3 regions of the Pseudomonas sp. GW823-FHT06E10 genome follow, and region 2 is predicted to be linked to each of the others. Evidence: predicted binding sites of a transcription regulator. Region 2 holds the regulator's gene; each other region holds the start of a gene.
The links. Region 2 encodes sigma-54, which starts transcription at its own class of promoters, with help from an activator protein. Its sites were predicted from a motif close to ANTGGCATNNANNTTGCTNT; they were not measured.
Positions count from the first base shown of each region.

Region 1: AC1Q6Y_RS18410 (flagellar basal body rod protein FlgF) is a predicted target of sigma-54. The motif match lies at 2,281-2,300, and genes of this name have one in related genera.
Region 3: AC1Q6Y_RS07660 (DNA translocase FtsK) is a predicted target of sigma-54. The motif match lies at 2,500-2,519, and genes of this name have one in related genera.

Region 1 covers NZ_JBXAHJ010000011.1:39,898-44,061, forward strand. Annotated here, with positions in the region: gene napA (nitrate reductase catalytic subunit NapA) at 1-1,042, shown strand, start outside; gene AC1Q6Y_RS18400 (nitrate reductase cytochrome c-type subunit) at 1,084-1,545, shown strand; gene AC1Q6Y_RS18405 (cytochrome c3 family protein) at 1,555-2,151, shown strand; gene AC1Q6Y_RS18410 (flagellar basal body rod protein FlgF) at 2,355-3,095, shown strand; gene flgG (flagellar basal-body rod protein FlgG) at 3,141-3,926, shown strand; gene flgH (flagellar basal body L-ring protein FlgH) at 3,979-4,164, shown strand, end outside.
Region 2 covers NZ_JBXAHJ010000013.1:13,108-17,271, reverse strand. Annotated here, with positions in the region: gene rapZ (RNase adapter RapZ) at 1-825, opposite strand, end outside; gene ptsN (PTS IIA-like nitrogen regulatory protein PtsN) at 828-1,292, opposite strand; gene hpf (ribosome hibernation-promoting factor, HPF/YfiA family) at 1,305-1,613, opposite strand; gene AC1Q6Y_RS20300 (RNA polymerase factor sigma-54) at 1,688-3,181, opposite strand; gene lptB (LPS export ABC transporter ATP-binding protein) at 3,428-4,153, opposite strand; gene lptA (lipopolysaccharide transport periplasmic protein LptA) at 4,153-4,164, opposite strand, start outside.
Region 3 covers NZ_JBXAHJ010000003.1:432,592-436,755, forward strand. Annotated here, with positions in the region: gene AC1Q6Y_RS07660 (DNA translocase FtsK) at 1-2,263, opposite strand, end outside; gene trxB (thioredoxin-disulfide reductase) at 2,571-3,530, shown strand; gene aat (leucyl/phenylalanyl-tRNA--protein transferase) at 3,593-4,164, shown strand, end outside.

The sequences.
Region 1 (4,164 bases), on a different contig from region 2:
GGCCGGGCCCAACATCATGCAGGAAGTGCTGCCGGGGTGGCGCAACCCCGAGAACTTCGTGGTGGTGTCGGATGTGTATCCCACCGTCTCGGCACAGGCGGCCGATCTGATTTTGCCGACGGCGATGTGGGTCGAGAAAGAGGGCGCTTACGGCAACGCGGAGCGGCGTACGCAGTTCTGGCATCAACTGGTCTCGGCGCCGGGTGACGCCAAGTCGGACCTTTGGCAATTGGTCGAGTTTTCCAAGCGTTTTAAAACCGACGAGGTCTGGCCGCAGGAACTGTTGGACGGCTCACCGCAATACAAGGGCAAGACCCTGTATGAGGTGCTGTTCAAGAATGGCCAGGTCGATCAGTTCCCTGTTGAACAAATGGCGGCGGGCTATCAGAACGACGAGGCCCGGGATTTCGGTTTCTACCTGCAAAAAGGTCTGTTCGAAGAATATGCCCAGTTCGGCCGTGGACATGGTCATGACTTGGCGCCCTTTGATCGTTATCACTCCGAGCGCGGGTTGCGCTGGCCTGTCGTCGAAGGCAAGGAAACGCTTTGGCGCTTCCGCGAAGGTTACGATCCGTATGTCGAGAAGGGCAGTGGCGTGCAGTTCTACGGCTACCCCGATAAGAAGGCAATCATCTTCGCGCTGCCTTACGAGCCTCCTGCGGAAGCCCCGGACGCGGACTTCCCGTTCTGGTTGAGCACCGGTCGGGTGCTTGAGCATTGGCACACCGGGACTATGACCCAGCGTGTCGAAGAACTTTATAAAGCGGTCCCCGATGCGCTGGTCTACATGCACCCGGCCGATGCCAAGGCCTTGAATGCCCGGCGTGGCAGCGAAGTAAAGCTGATCAGTCGGCGCGGCGAGATGCGTGCACGGATTGAAACCCGGGGGCGCAACAAGCCGCCCCAAGGCCTGGTGTTCGTGCCGTTTTTCGATGCCAACAAGCTGATCAACAAAGTCACGCTTGATGCGACGGACCCGATCTCCAAACAGACCGATTACAAGAAATGCGCGATCAGGATTGAGTTGATCAAGACGGCATAAGGAGAGCTTTCATGAATTATCGTTCGCTGTCCTTGCTTGTCATGCTGCTGATGTGGCTGCCCGCGACATTTGCGGCAGAACCCGGTTACCCACTGGATGCGCCGGCACCGGATGGGCGGCGAGTCGGCGGGACCCTGACCCAGGAGCTGCCGGCACCGCCCATTGCCGAAGACGAGAACAAGGACCTCAAGCGTGAGCGTAATTACCCCGATCAACCGCCCACCATACCCCACAGCATTCGCGGGTATGCCATCGACATGAACAGCAACAAGTGCCTGACCTGCCACAGTCGCGCCAACAGTGCGCGTACCCAGGCGCCGATGATCAGCATCACTCACTACATGGACCGTGACGGCCAGGCATTGGCGGCGGTGTCGCCGCGCCGATATTTCTGCAACCAGTGTCACGTGCCGCAAAAGGATGTGAAGCCACTGGTGAACAACAGCTTCAAGAACATCGACCAGGTCTTGCAAGACGAAATCAACCACCAGCCGAAACCTTGAGGAAAGGCCATGAAATCTTTGCTTGCCTTGCTCAAGGATTATTGGGGTGTGCTGCGTCGGCCCAGCGTGCATTACAGCCTGGGTTTCCTGACTCTCGGCGGGTTTATCGCCGGGGTGATTTTCTGGGGTGGGTTCAACACCGCGCTGGAAGCGACCAACACCGAGAAGTTCTGCACGTCCTGCCATGAAATGCGCGACAACGTTTTTGTCGAGTTGCAGGAAACCATTCACTACACCAACCGCTCGGGCGTGCGCGCCACGTGCCCGGACTGTCACGTCCCCCATGAGTGGACGCACAAGATCGCCCGCAAGATGCAGGCTTCCAAGGAGGTCTGGGGCAAGCTGTTCGGCACTATCAGTACCCGGGACAAGTTTCTGGGCATGCGCCGGGAGCTGGCCGAACACGAGTGGGCACGGCTCAAGGCCAACGATTCCCGGGAGTGTCGCAACTGCCATAACTTCGAGTTCATGGACTTCACACGCCAGGGTAAACGCGCCGCCAACATGCACTCCACCTCCTTGGCCAGTGGCCAGGCGACCTGTATCGATTGCCATAAAGGCATTGCCCACAAATTGCCCGACATGAGCGGCGTGAAAGGTTGGTAGCCGGCTTTTCACGGCATTGCCGCCAAGCGGCATAACCGCGCCGGTTTTTCGTCTTCGATACATCGTTCGATTCCCTTCTGATTAGCCTCCAGCCCCTTGTTTAAAGGGGGTTGGAGCCGCTGCGCGCAAGTTGGTCTGCAAATTGCTACAACCTGCGCAACACAGCAGTGGGCGGCAAACGTCCGGCAGGCAGAGGAAAGAGTGTGGACAAGTACCTTTATGTGGCAATGACCGGCGCCAGCCAGAATGCACTGGCGCAAAAGGCTCATGCCAACAACCTCGCGAACATCTCCACCAACGGCTTCCAGAAAGACCTGGAGCAGGCCCGTTCGATGCCGGTGTTCGGTGACAGCTTTCCGGCGCGTGCGTTTGCCATGTCCGAACGCCCGGCCACGGATTTCTCCCCCGGCTCACTGGTGGAAACCGGCCGCGACCTCGACGTTGCCGTGCAAGGCAACGGCTGGATTGCCGTACAGAACCCCGATGGCGGTGAAAGCTACGTGCGCACCGGCAGCCTGAATGTTGACGCCCTGGGTGTGCTGCGCGCCGGCAACGGCATGCCGGTCATGGGCAATGGCGGGCCGATTTCCGTGCCGCCGGAGCAGCAGATCGAAGTCGGCGAGGACGGCACCATCAGCATCCGCGCGATGGGCGAAGGTCCCCGGGTGATGGCGGAAGTCGACCGCATCAAGCTGGTCAACCCGGACTTCAAGAACATGACCAAGGGCCTGGATGGTTCGATCCACACCAAGGACGGCGCGCCTGCGCAGGCCGATGCCAACGTCAAGCTGGTGTCCGGGTTCCTCGAATCGAGCAACGTCAATGCCGTGGAGGAGATGACCTCCGTTCTGGCCCTGGCCAAGCAGTTCGAGCTGCACATCAAGATGATGAACACCGCCAAAGACGATGACCAGGCCATGGCTCGGGTCTTGCAGATCAGCTAATTACCAGAACGTCGCGCCGTAAAACAGGCGCACGAGGAGAATCGAATGCTTCCGGCTCTATGGGTTGCCAAAACAGGTCTGTCCGCCCAGGACACCAACCTGACCACCATTTCCAACAACCTGGCCAACGTGTCGACCACGGGTTTCAAACGTGACCGCGCCGAGTTCCAGGACCTGCTCTACCAGATCAAGCGCCAGCCAGGCGCCCAGTCGACCCAGGACAGCGAACTGCCGTCGGGTCTGCAACTGGGTACCGGTGTGCGCATCGTCGGTACCCAGAAAAACTTCACCGCCGGCAGCCTGCAAACCACCGAGCAGCCGCTGGACATGGCCATCGACGGCCGTGGTTTCTTCCAGATCCTGCAACCGGACGGCACCACGTCCTACACCCGTGACGGTACGTTCCACCTGGACTCCAACGGCCAGATCGTCAACGCCAGCGGCTTTGCCCTGGAGCCGGCCATTGTCATTCCGAACGACGCGCAGACCTTCACGGTCGGCCGCGACGGCACCGTGTCCATCACCGTTGCCGGCAACCCGGCAGCCCAGGTGATCGGCAACCTGCAAACCGCCGACTTCATCAACCCGGCCGGCCTGCAGGCGGTGGGCAACAACCTGTTCCTGGAAACCGCCGCCAGTGGCGCGCCGCAAGTCGGCACTCCGGGCCTGAACGGTTTCGGCTCCACGCTGCAGAACACCCTGGAAACGTCCAACGTCAGCACCGTTGAGGAGATGGTCAACATGATCACCACCCAGCGCGCCTACGAGATGAACTCCAAGGTGATCTCCACCGCCGACCAGATGCTCTCGTTCGTAACGCAGAATCTGTAATCAAGTCTATGTGGCGGCCATTGGGCCGCCTGCAACACCGTGAGGTAGGGTCATGAATCGCTATGTATCTGTTCTGGCACTGAGTGGGATCACCGCGCTCGCAGGTTGCGTGCCTGCGACGCCCAAGCCCAATGACCCTTACTACGCTCCGGTGTTGCCGCGCACGCCGTTGCCGGCGGCCGCGAACAATGGCTCGATCTATCAGGCCGGTTTCGAACAGAACCTCTACAGCGACCGC
Region 2 (4,164 bases):
CTTCAGGGATTGTTGCAGCGTTTGCCCCAGACGCTCGGTCAGGTAGACGGAACGGTGATGTCCGCCAGTGCAGCCAATGGCAATGGTGACGTAGGCGCGGTTGCTGGCGGCAAAGCGAGGCAGCCACTTTAGCAGGTATGTGGAAATGTCCTGGAACATCTCTTCGACATCCGGCTGAGCCGCCAGGTATTCGGCAACCGGTTGATCGAGCCCGGACTGTTCGCGCAACTCCGGTTTCCAGTAAGGGTTGGGCAGGCAGCGCACATCGAACACCAGGTCGGCGTCCACCGGCATGCCGCGCTTGAAGCCGAAGGATTCCACCAGGAACGCAGTACCGGGTTCCGGTTGATTCAACAGGCGCAGTTTGATGGCATCGCGCAGTTGATACAGGTTCAGGCTGGTAGTGTTGATCTTGAGATCGGCGAGGTCGGCAATCGGCCCGAGCAGGACGCTCTCGACGCTGATGGCTTCGGCCAGCGAGCGGTTGGCGTTGGTCAGGGGGTGACGCCGTCGGGTTTCCGAGAAGCGCTTGAGCAGTGTTTCTTCGTCGGCGTCCAGGTACAGCACATCGCACTGGATGTGGCGGGCACGGACTTCCTCGAGCAGGTCGGGGAAGCGTGACAGGTGGCTGGGCAGGTTGCGCGCGTCAATGGAAACGGCGACCAGCGGCTGCAACATCTCGGTATGAACCAGGGCGCGTTCGGCCAGCTCCGGCAGCAGACCGGCTGGCAGGTTGTCGATGCAGTAGTAGCCGCTGTCCTCAAGAACGTCGAGGGCGGTACTTTTACCTGAGCCGGAACGGCCACTGACGATGATCAAGCGCATGATTACTGACCGTTTTGCTCGTCAAGGACAACCTGATACAGGGCTTCGTTGCTTGCAGCACTACGCAGCTTTTCGCGAACTTCCTTGCGGTCGAGCATGCTGGCGATCTGTCGCAGCAGCTCAAGGTGCGCATCGGTGGCGGCTTCCGGGACCAACAGCACGAACAGCAGGTCAACCGGCGCGCCGTCGATGGCGTCGAAATCGATAGGGGCGTCCAGGTGCATCAATGCACTGATGGGCGAAACACAGCCCTTGAGACGGCAATGTGGAATAGCGATGCCATTGCCAAACCCGGTGGAACCGAGTTTTTCACGGGCGATCAGCGCCTCGAAGACATCTTGCATCTCCAGGGCCGGCACTTCGCGGGCGATAAGATTGGCAATTTGTTCGAGGGCTTTCTTTTTACTGCCTCCCGGCACGTTCACCAGGGAACGGCCGGGGGTCAGGATACTTTCAAGTCGGATCATGGGTTGGGAGTGTTAACGACCGGTTGCGCCCTGGAGGAGGCTCTGGGTCTTTTCCTTATGCTTTTTGAGTTGTTTATCCAGCTTGTCGGTGAGTGCGTCGATCGCGGCATACATATCGGTATGTTCCGCGTTGGCGACCACTTCATTCCCGGGAATATGCAGCGTGGCTTCGATTTTCTGCTTCAGTTTTTCGACGGTCATCGTGACCTGCACATTAGTGATCTTGTCGAAATGTCGCTCCAATCGTTCGAGTTTTTCGCCGATGTAGGTGCGAAGAGGTTCGGTCACTTCCAGTTGGTGTCCACTGATGTTGACTTGCATACAGCTTCTCCTTCGTTGCCAGTGCATAAAGCGGCAGATCAGATGATCTACCACTGGAACGCTGTGGCGTGGCCCTACATCAACCGCTTGCGTTCGCTCGAAGGCGCGATCCCGAGGGATTCGCGGTACTTGGCGACGGTGCGGCGAGCCACCTGAATGCCTTGTGCCTCCAGTAAACCAGCGATCTTGCTGTCACTCAACGGCTTTTTCTGATTTTCCGCTGCAACCAGTTTTTTGATGATCGCCCGGATCGCCGTGGACGAGCATTCGCCGCCTTCGGAGGTGCTTACGTGACTGGAAAAAAAGTACTTCAGTTCATAAATGCCCCGGGGGGTGTGCATGAACTTCTGGGTGGTCACCCGTGAAATCGTCGATTCATGCATGCCGACCGCTTCGGCGATGTCATGCAGGACCAGCGGCTTCATGGCTTCGTCGCCGTACTCCAGAAAGCCGCGCTGATGCTCGACGATCTGGGTGGCAACCTTCATCAGGGTTTCATTGCGGCTTTGCAGGCTCTTGATGAACCAGCGGGCCTCCTGCAACTGATTGCGCATGAAGGTATTGTCGGCGCTGGTGTCGGCGCGGCGCACGAAACCGGCGTACTGGGCATTGACCCGCAGCCGTGGCACCGACTCCTGATTGAGCTCCACCAGCCAGCGCTCGTTGTCCTTGCGCACGATGACGTCAGGAACGACGTACTCGGCTTCGGTGGACTCGATCTGCGAGCCCGGGCGCGGGTTGAGGCTCTGGACCAGCTCGATGACCTGGCGCAGCTCATCTTCCTTGAGCTTCATGCGACGCATCAACTGGCTGTAGTCGCGGCTGCCAAGCAGGTCGATGTAATCGGTGACCAGGCGCTTGGCCTCGGCCAGCCAAGGGGTCTTGGCAGGCAGCTGGCGCAATTGCAGCAGCAGGCATTCGCCCAGGTTGCGGGCGCCGATGCCGGCGGGCTCGAATTGCTGGATGCGGTGCAGGACGGCTTCGATTTCGTCCAGTTCGATGTCCAGTTCCGGGTCGAACGCTTCGAGGATTTCCTCGAGGGTTTCGTCCAGGTAGCCCTGATTGTTGATGCAGTCGATCAGGGTTACGGCGATCAGGCGATCGGTGTCGGACATCGGGGCCAGGTTCAGTTGCCACAGCAAGTGGCTCTGCAGGCTTTCGCCGGCCGAGGTGCGGGTGGTGAAGTCCCACTCGTCATCATCATTGCTGGGCAGGCTGCTGGCGCTGGTCTGGTAAACATCTTCCCACGCGGTGTCGACGGGGAGTTCGTTGGGGATACGCTCGTTCCAGTCACCCTCATCGAGGTTATCAACCGTCGGGGCGCTCTCCTGGTAGGAGGGCTCCTGGATGTCGGTGTTGGGCTTTTGTTCGGCGTTGTCGGCCAGGGGGTCGGAATTGTCGAAGTCGTCGCCTTCTTCCTGGCGTTCGAGCATCGGATTGGACTCCAGGGCCTCCTGGATTTCCTGTTGCAGGTCCAGGGTCGACAATTGGAGCAGGCGGATGGCCTGTTGCAGCTGCGGTGTCATCGTCAGCTGCTGGCCCATTCTCAAGACTAGCGATGGTTTCATGGCAGGGGCTTAACACCTTATTCGCCGGCGCACATGCGCCATCCACTACAGGGCGCCGGGGCGCCAAACTTAAGCAAATTATATGCCTGAAACTAAAGGGTTTGCCTAGAGCGCTGTAACAATAAAAAACTATAAAGCTGTGTTGCAGCGCTGCCCTTGTCGAGGGCTGACCACGCTTGTCGGCACGGAAGCGCTGGTGAGTGGCTGGTCAGGTGCCCGGGCAACTGCCTGGGCACGGCTCAGCGCTTACAGGCGGAACTCATGGCCCAGATACACTTCCTTGACCAGGTCGTTGGCCAGGATGGTCTCTGCGTCGCCTTCGGCAATCAGTTGGCCGTCATTGACGATATAGGCGGTTTCACAGATATCCAGGGTTTCACGAACGTTGTGGTCCGTGATCAGCACGCCAATGCCCTTGGCCTTGAGGTGGTGAATGATCTGCTTGATGTCGCCGACCGAAATCGGGTCCACGCCGGCGAAGGGCTCGTCGAGGAGGATGAATTTCGGGTTGGTGGCCAGGGCGCGGGCGATTTCCACGCGACGGCGCTCACCACCGGACAGGCTCATGCCCAGGTTGTCGCGGATGTGGCTGATGTGGAATTCCTGCAGCAGGCTTTCCAGCTCCTTGCGACGACCGGCCTTGTCGAGTTCCTTGCGGGTCTCGAGGATGGCCATGATGTTGTCGGCCACCGACAGTTTGCGGAAGATCGATGCTTCTTGCGGCAAGTAGCCGATACCAGCCTTTGCGCGGCCGTGCATCGGTTGGTGGCTGACGTCCAGGTCATCGATCAGGACGCGGCCCTGGTCGGCTTGCACCAGGCCGACGATCATGTAGAAGCAGGTGGTCTTGCCGGCGCCGTTCGGGCCAAGCAGGCCGACGATCTGGCCGCTGTCGATGGACAGGCTGACGTCACGCACGACCTGGCGGCTCTTGTAGCTCTTGGCCAGATGCTGAGCTTTCAGAGTTGCCATTACTGGGCCTT
Region 3 (4,164 bases), on a different contig from region 2:
CACGACGGCTTTCCAGCACAAACTGGACCGCTTCGTCGTACAGCGCGTCGGCCTCGGGATCGTCACCGTCGCCGCCACCGCTGCTGCCTTCAAAGCCACTGCCCGCCTCTTCGACGCCATTGAGGATGTCGTCGTTGTATTCCGGCGCACCCCGCAGCTTCCAGGCTTCCACCACGCGGTGAACCTCATCGTCGGACACGAAAGCACCGTGAACACGAATCGGCAGGCTGGTACCCGGCGGCATGTAGAGCATGTCACCGTGGCCCAGCAGTTGTTCGGCGCCGCCCTGGTCGATGATGGTCCGCGAGTCGATCTTGCTCGATACCTGGAACGCCATGCGGGTCGGGATGTTGGCCTTGATCAGACCGGTGATCACATCCACCGACGGACGCTGGGTCGCAAGGATCAAGTGGATACCGGCCGCACGAGCCTTTTGCGCGATACGGGCGATCAGTTCTTCAACCTTCTTGCCGACGATCATCATCATGTCGGCGAATTCGTCGACTACGACCACGATGGTCGGCAGCTTCTGCAGCAGTGGCGCTTCGTCGTGGATGCTTTCACGCTTGTACAGCGGATCACTCAACGGCTCGCCGGCGTCCTGGGCTTCCTTGACCTTGGCGTTGAAGCCCGACAGGTTTCGCACGCCCATCTTGGCCATCAGCTTGTAGCGTCGCTCCATCTCGGCAACGCTCCAGCGCAGGGCGTTGGCGGCGTCTTTCATGTCGGTGACAACCGGGCACAGCAGGTGCGGAATGCCTTCGTAGATCGACAGTTCCAGCATTTTCGGGTCGATCATGATCAGCTTGGCGTCTTCCGGGCCAGACTTGAACAGGATCGACAGGATCATCGCGTTCACACCCACCGACTTACCGGAACCGGTGGTACCGGCGACCAGCAAGTGCGGCATTTTCGCAAGGTCGGTGATGACCGGCTTGCCGCCGATGTCATGGCCCAGGGCCAGGGTGACCGGGGATTTGAAGTTGTCGTATTCCGGAGTCGACAACACCTCGGAGAAACGCACGATCTGCCGATCTTCGTTGGGAATCTCGATACCGACCGTGGTCTTGCCCGGAATCACTTCCACCACGCGCACGCTGGTCACGGCCAGGGAACGGGCCAGGTCTTTGGCCAGGTTGGAGATTCGGCTGACTTTTACCCCGGCCGCCGGCTGGATTTCGTAACGGGTGATCACCGGGCCCGGGTGGATCGAATCCACTGCGACTTCAACGCCGAATTCCTTGAGCTTGATTTCCAGCAAGTGGCCGACCGCAGCCAGGGATTCAGGCGAGTAATTGAGTTGTTTCTTTTCCGCCGGGTCGAGAATCGAAATCGGCGGTAAGGTGCCTTCCACGGCACTGTCGACGAACAGCGGCGCCTGCTTTTCTTTCTCGACGCGTTTGCTCGGTGCGGCGGGCTTTGGCGGCGCGGGCGCAATCACCGGCGGCACCTGCTTCTCGCGCTCGGACATGTGCTTGCTCAGGGCTTGCTCACGTTCGATCAGACGTTCCTTGACCTTGGCCTGCTCGCGTTTGTCGGTAACGGTCGGCGCAACCACTTCATCCATACGGTCGTCGACTTCACGCAACTGGGCAACCAGCTGTTTGCGCTCGGTACGGGCCGCCCACCAGCGATTGGCGGCGCCCTGGAACAGTTCGAACAGATCGAGGGTGATCTTGCCGGTGATGTCCATCACCTTGAACCACGACAGGTCGGTAAACACAGTCAGGCCGAACAGGAACAACGCAATGAACAACAGCGTGCTGCCCTGGATATTCAGGGCGTTCCTGGCCAGTTCGCCGAGGCTTTCCCCCAGCGCACCGCCCGCACCGGCCGGCAGACCGGTCGCGGCATGAAAATGGATATGGGCCAGAGCGGCGCCCGACAGCACCAGGAACACCAGGCCGATCAGGCGCCAGGAGAACAGCCACCCGCTCCACTGCCACGGCTCGTGACGCTGGCGGAAGATCTGGTACGCCTTGATGGCCAGCAGCAACGGGAAGATGTAGGCGAAGTAACCCAGCACCATGAACAGGATATCGGCGCTGTAGGAGCCCGCTGGCCCGCCGAAGTTCTGTACATCGTCGATCTTGCTGTTATGACTCCAGCCCGGATCGTCCTTGCCATAGGTCAACAAGGCCATCATCAGGAACAGGCACAAGGCACCGATGGCGATCAGCGCACCTTCCTTGAGTCGGTAGTGCAAGTGCTGGCGCCAGAGCGGCACGACGGCTGGTTTGGGTGCTGCGGTGGATTTCTTCAAAACGCTTCTTTTCCTGCGCCAATGGCGCGTCCATCTGGTGAATGTCTATAAAAACCGCGAAAAAACTGCCCAATCCAGGCAGGTAATAAAGTTAACACGTGTAACCGGGACTACTTTTAACACTGCACCCCTGTTTCTATAAACACGGCGCACACTGAATATATGTAACACGCAGGGCATTGTACGGGTTTGTACGCACGACGCCATGCTTGAGACCCTTGGATGCAGCATAGTCAACAGCACATGACATGCCATTCAATTTGAGCATGCATTCTCTTTGGTGACAAAGGCTTATGAGGTGTTTTTTATGAGCGAAGCGAAGCATTCCCGCCTGATTATCCTGGGCTCCGGCCCTGCCGGTTACAGCGCGGCAGTTTATGCCGCCCGCGCCAACCTCAAGCCGGTTGTCATTACCGGCATCCAGGCAGGTGGCCAGCTCACCACCACCGTCGAAGTGGATAACTGGCCAGGCGACGTTGAAGGCCTGACCGGACCGGTGCTGATGGATCGCATGCAAAAACACGCCGAACGCTTTGCCACCGAGATCGTTTACGACCACATCCATACCGCCAAGTTGCAACAACGGCCGTTCGAGCTGATCGGCGATGGCGGCACCTACACCTGCGACGCCTTGATCATTGCCACCGGCGCCTCCGCGCAATACCTGGGCCTGCCGTCGGAAGAAGCGTTCGCCGGCAAAGGAGTTTCGGCGTGCGCGACCTGTGATGGATTTTTCTATCGCAATCAAGTGGTTGCCGTGGTCGGCGGCGGCAACACGGCGGTCGAGGAAGCCTTGTACCTGTCGAACATCGCCAAAGAAGTGCACCTGATCCATCGGCGCGACAAACTGCGCTCGGAGAAAATCCTCCAGGACAAACTCTTTGAAAAGGCCGCCAACGGCAATGTTCGCCTGCACTGGAACCAAAACCTGGACGAAGTGCTCGGCGATGCCAGCGGCGTGACCGGTGCCCGCCTGCGGGACAGTCACACAGGTGAAACCCGGGAGCTGCCGCTGGCCGGGGTGTTTATCGCCATCGGCCACAAACCCAACACCGACCTGTTCACGGGCCAACTGGAAATGCGCGACGGGTATCTGCAGGTCAAGGGTGGCAGCGAAGGCGATGCCACCGCTACGGCGATTGCAGGTGTGTTTGCCGCCGGTGACGTGGCCGACCACGTTTATCGCCAGGCCGTTACATCTGCCGGTGCCGGTTGCATGGCGGCGCTGGACGCTGAAAAATACCTGGACGACATTCCAACCGTTTGAAGGCAAACTTTATGGCGGGCCAACACCCGCCACTGCCCTCCCCTTCTGCAAGCCCGGATGCCATGCTGACTTGGTTACAACGCAATACCTTGCATTTCCCACCACTGGAAAAGGCCATGCGCGACCCCAACGGGCTGCTGGCCGCCGGTGGTGATCTGTCCGCCGATCGGCTGATCTCGGCTTATCGCCACGGCTGCTTCCCTTGGTTTTCCGAGGGCCAGCCAATCCTCTGGTGGTCTCCGGACCCGCGTACGGTGCTGTTTCCCGACGAATTGCACGTCTCGCGCAGCCTGAACAAACTGCTACGCCAGCAACGCTATCAAGTGACCTTTGACCAGGACTTCGCCGCCGTCATCCGCGCCTGTGCCGCGCCCCGGGATTACGCCGACGGCACCTGGATCACCGAGGCCATGCAGGACGCCTACATCGAACTGCACAGGCGTGGCCACGCGCACTCGGTGGAAGTGTGGGACGGGGACGAACTGGTGGGCGGGCTCTACGGCCTGGCGATGGGCCAGCTGTTTTTCGGCGAGTCCATGTTCAGCCTCGCTGACAACGCCTCGAAATTCGGCTTTGCCACACTGGTGCGGCATCTGAAAGACTCGGGTTTTGTACTGATCGATTGCCAGATGCC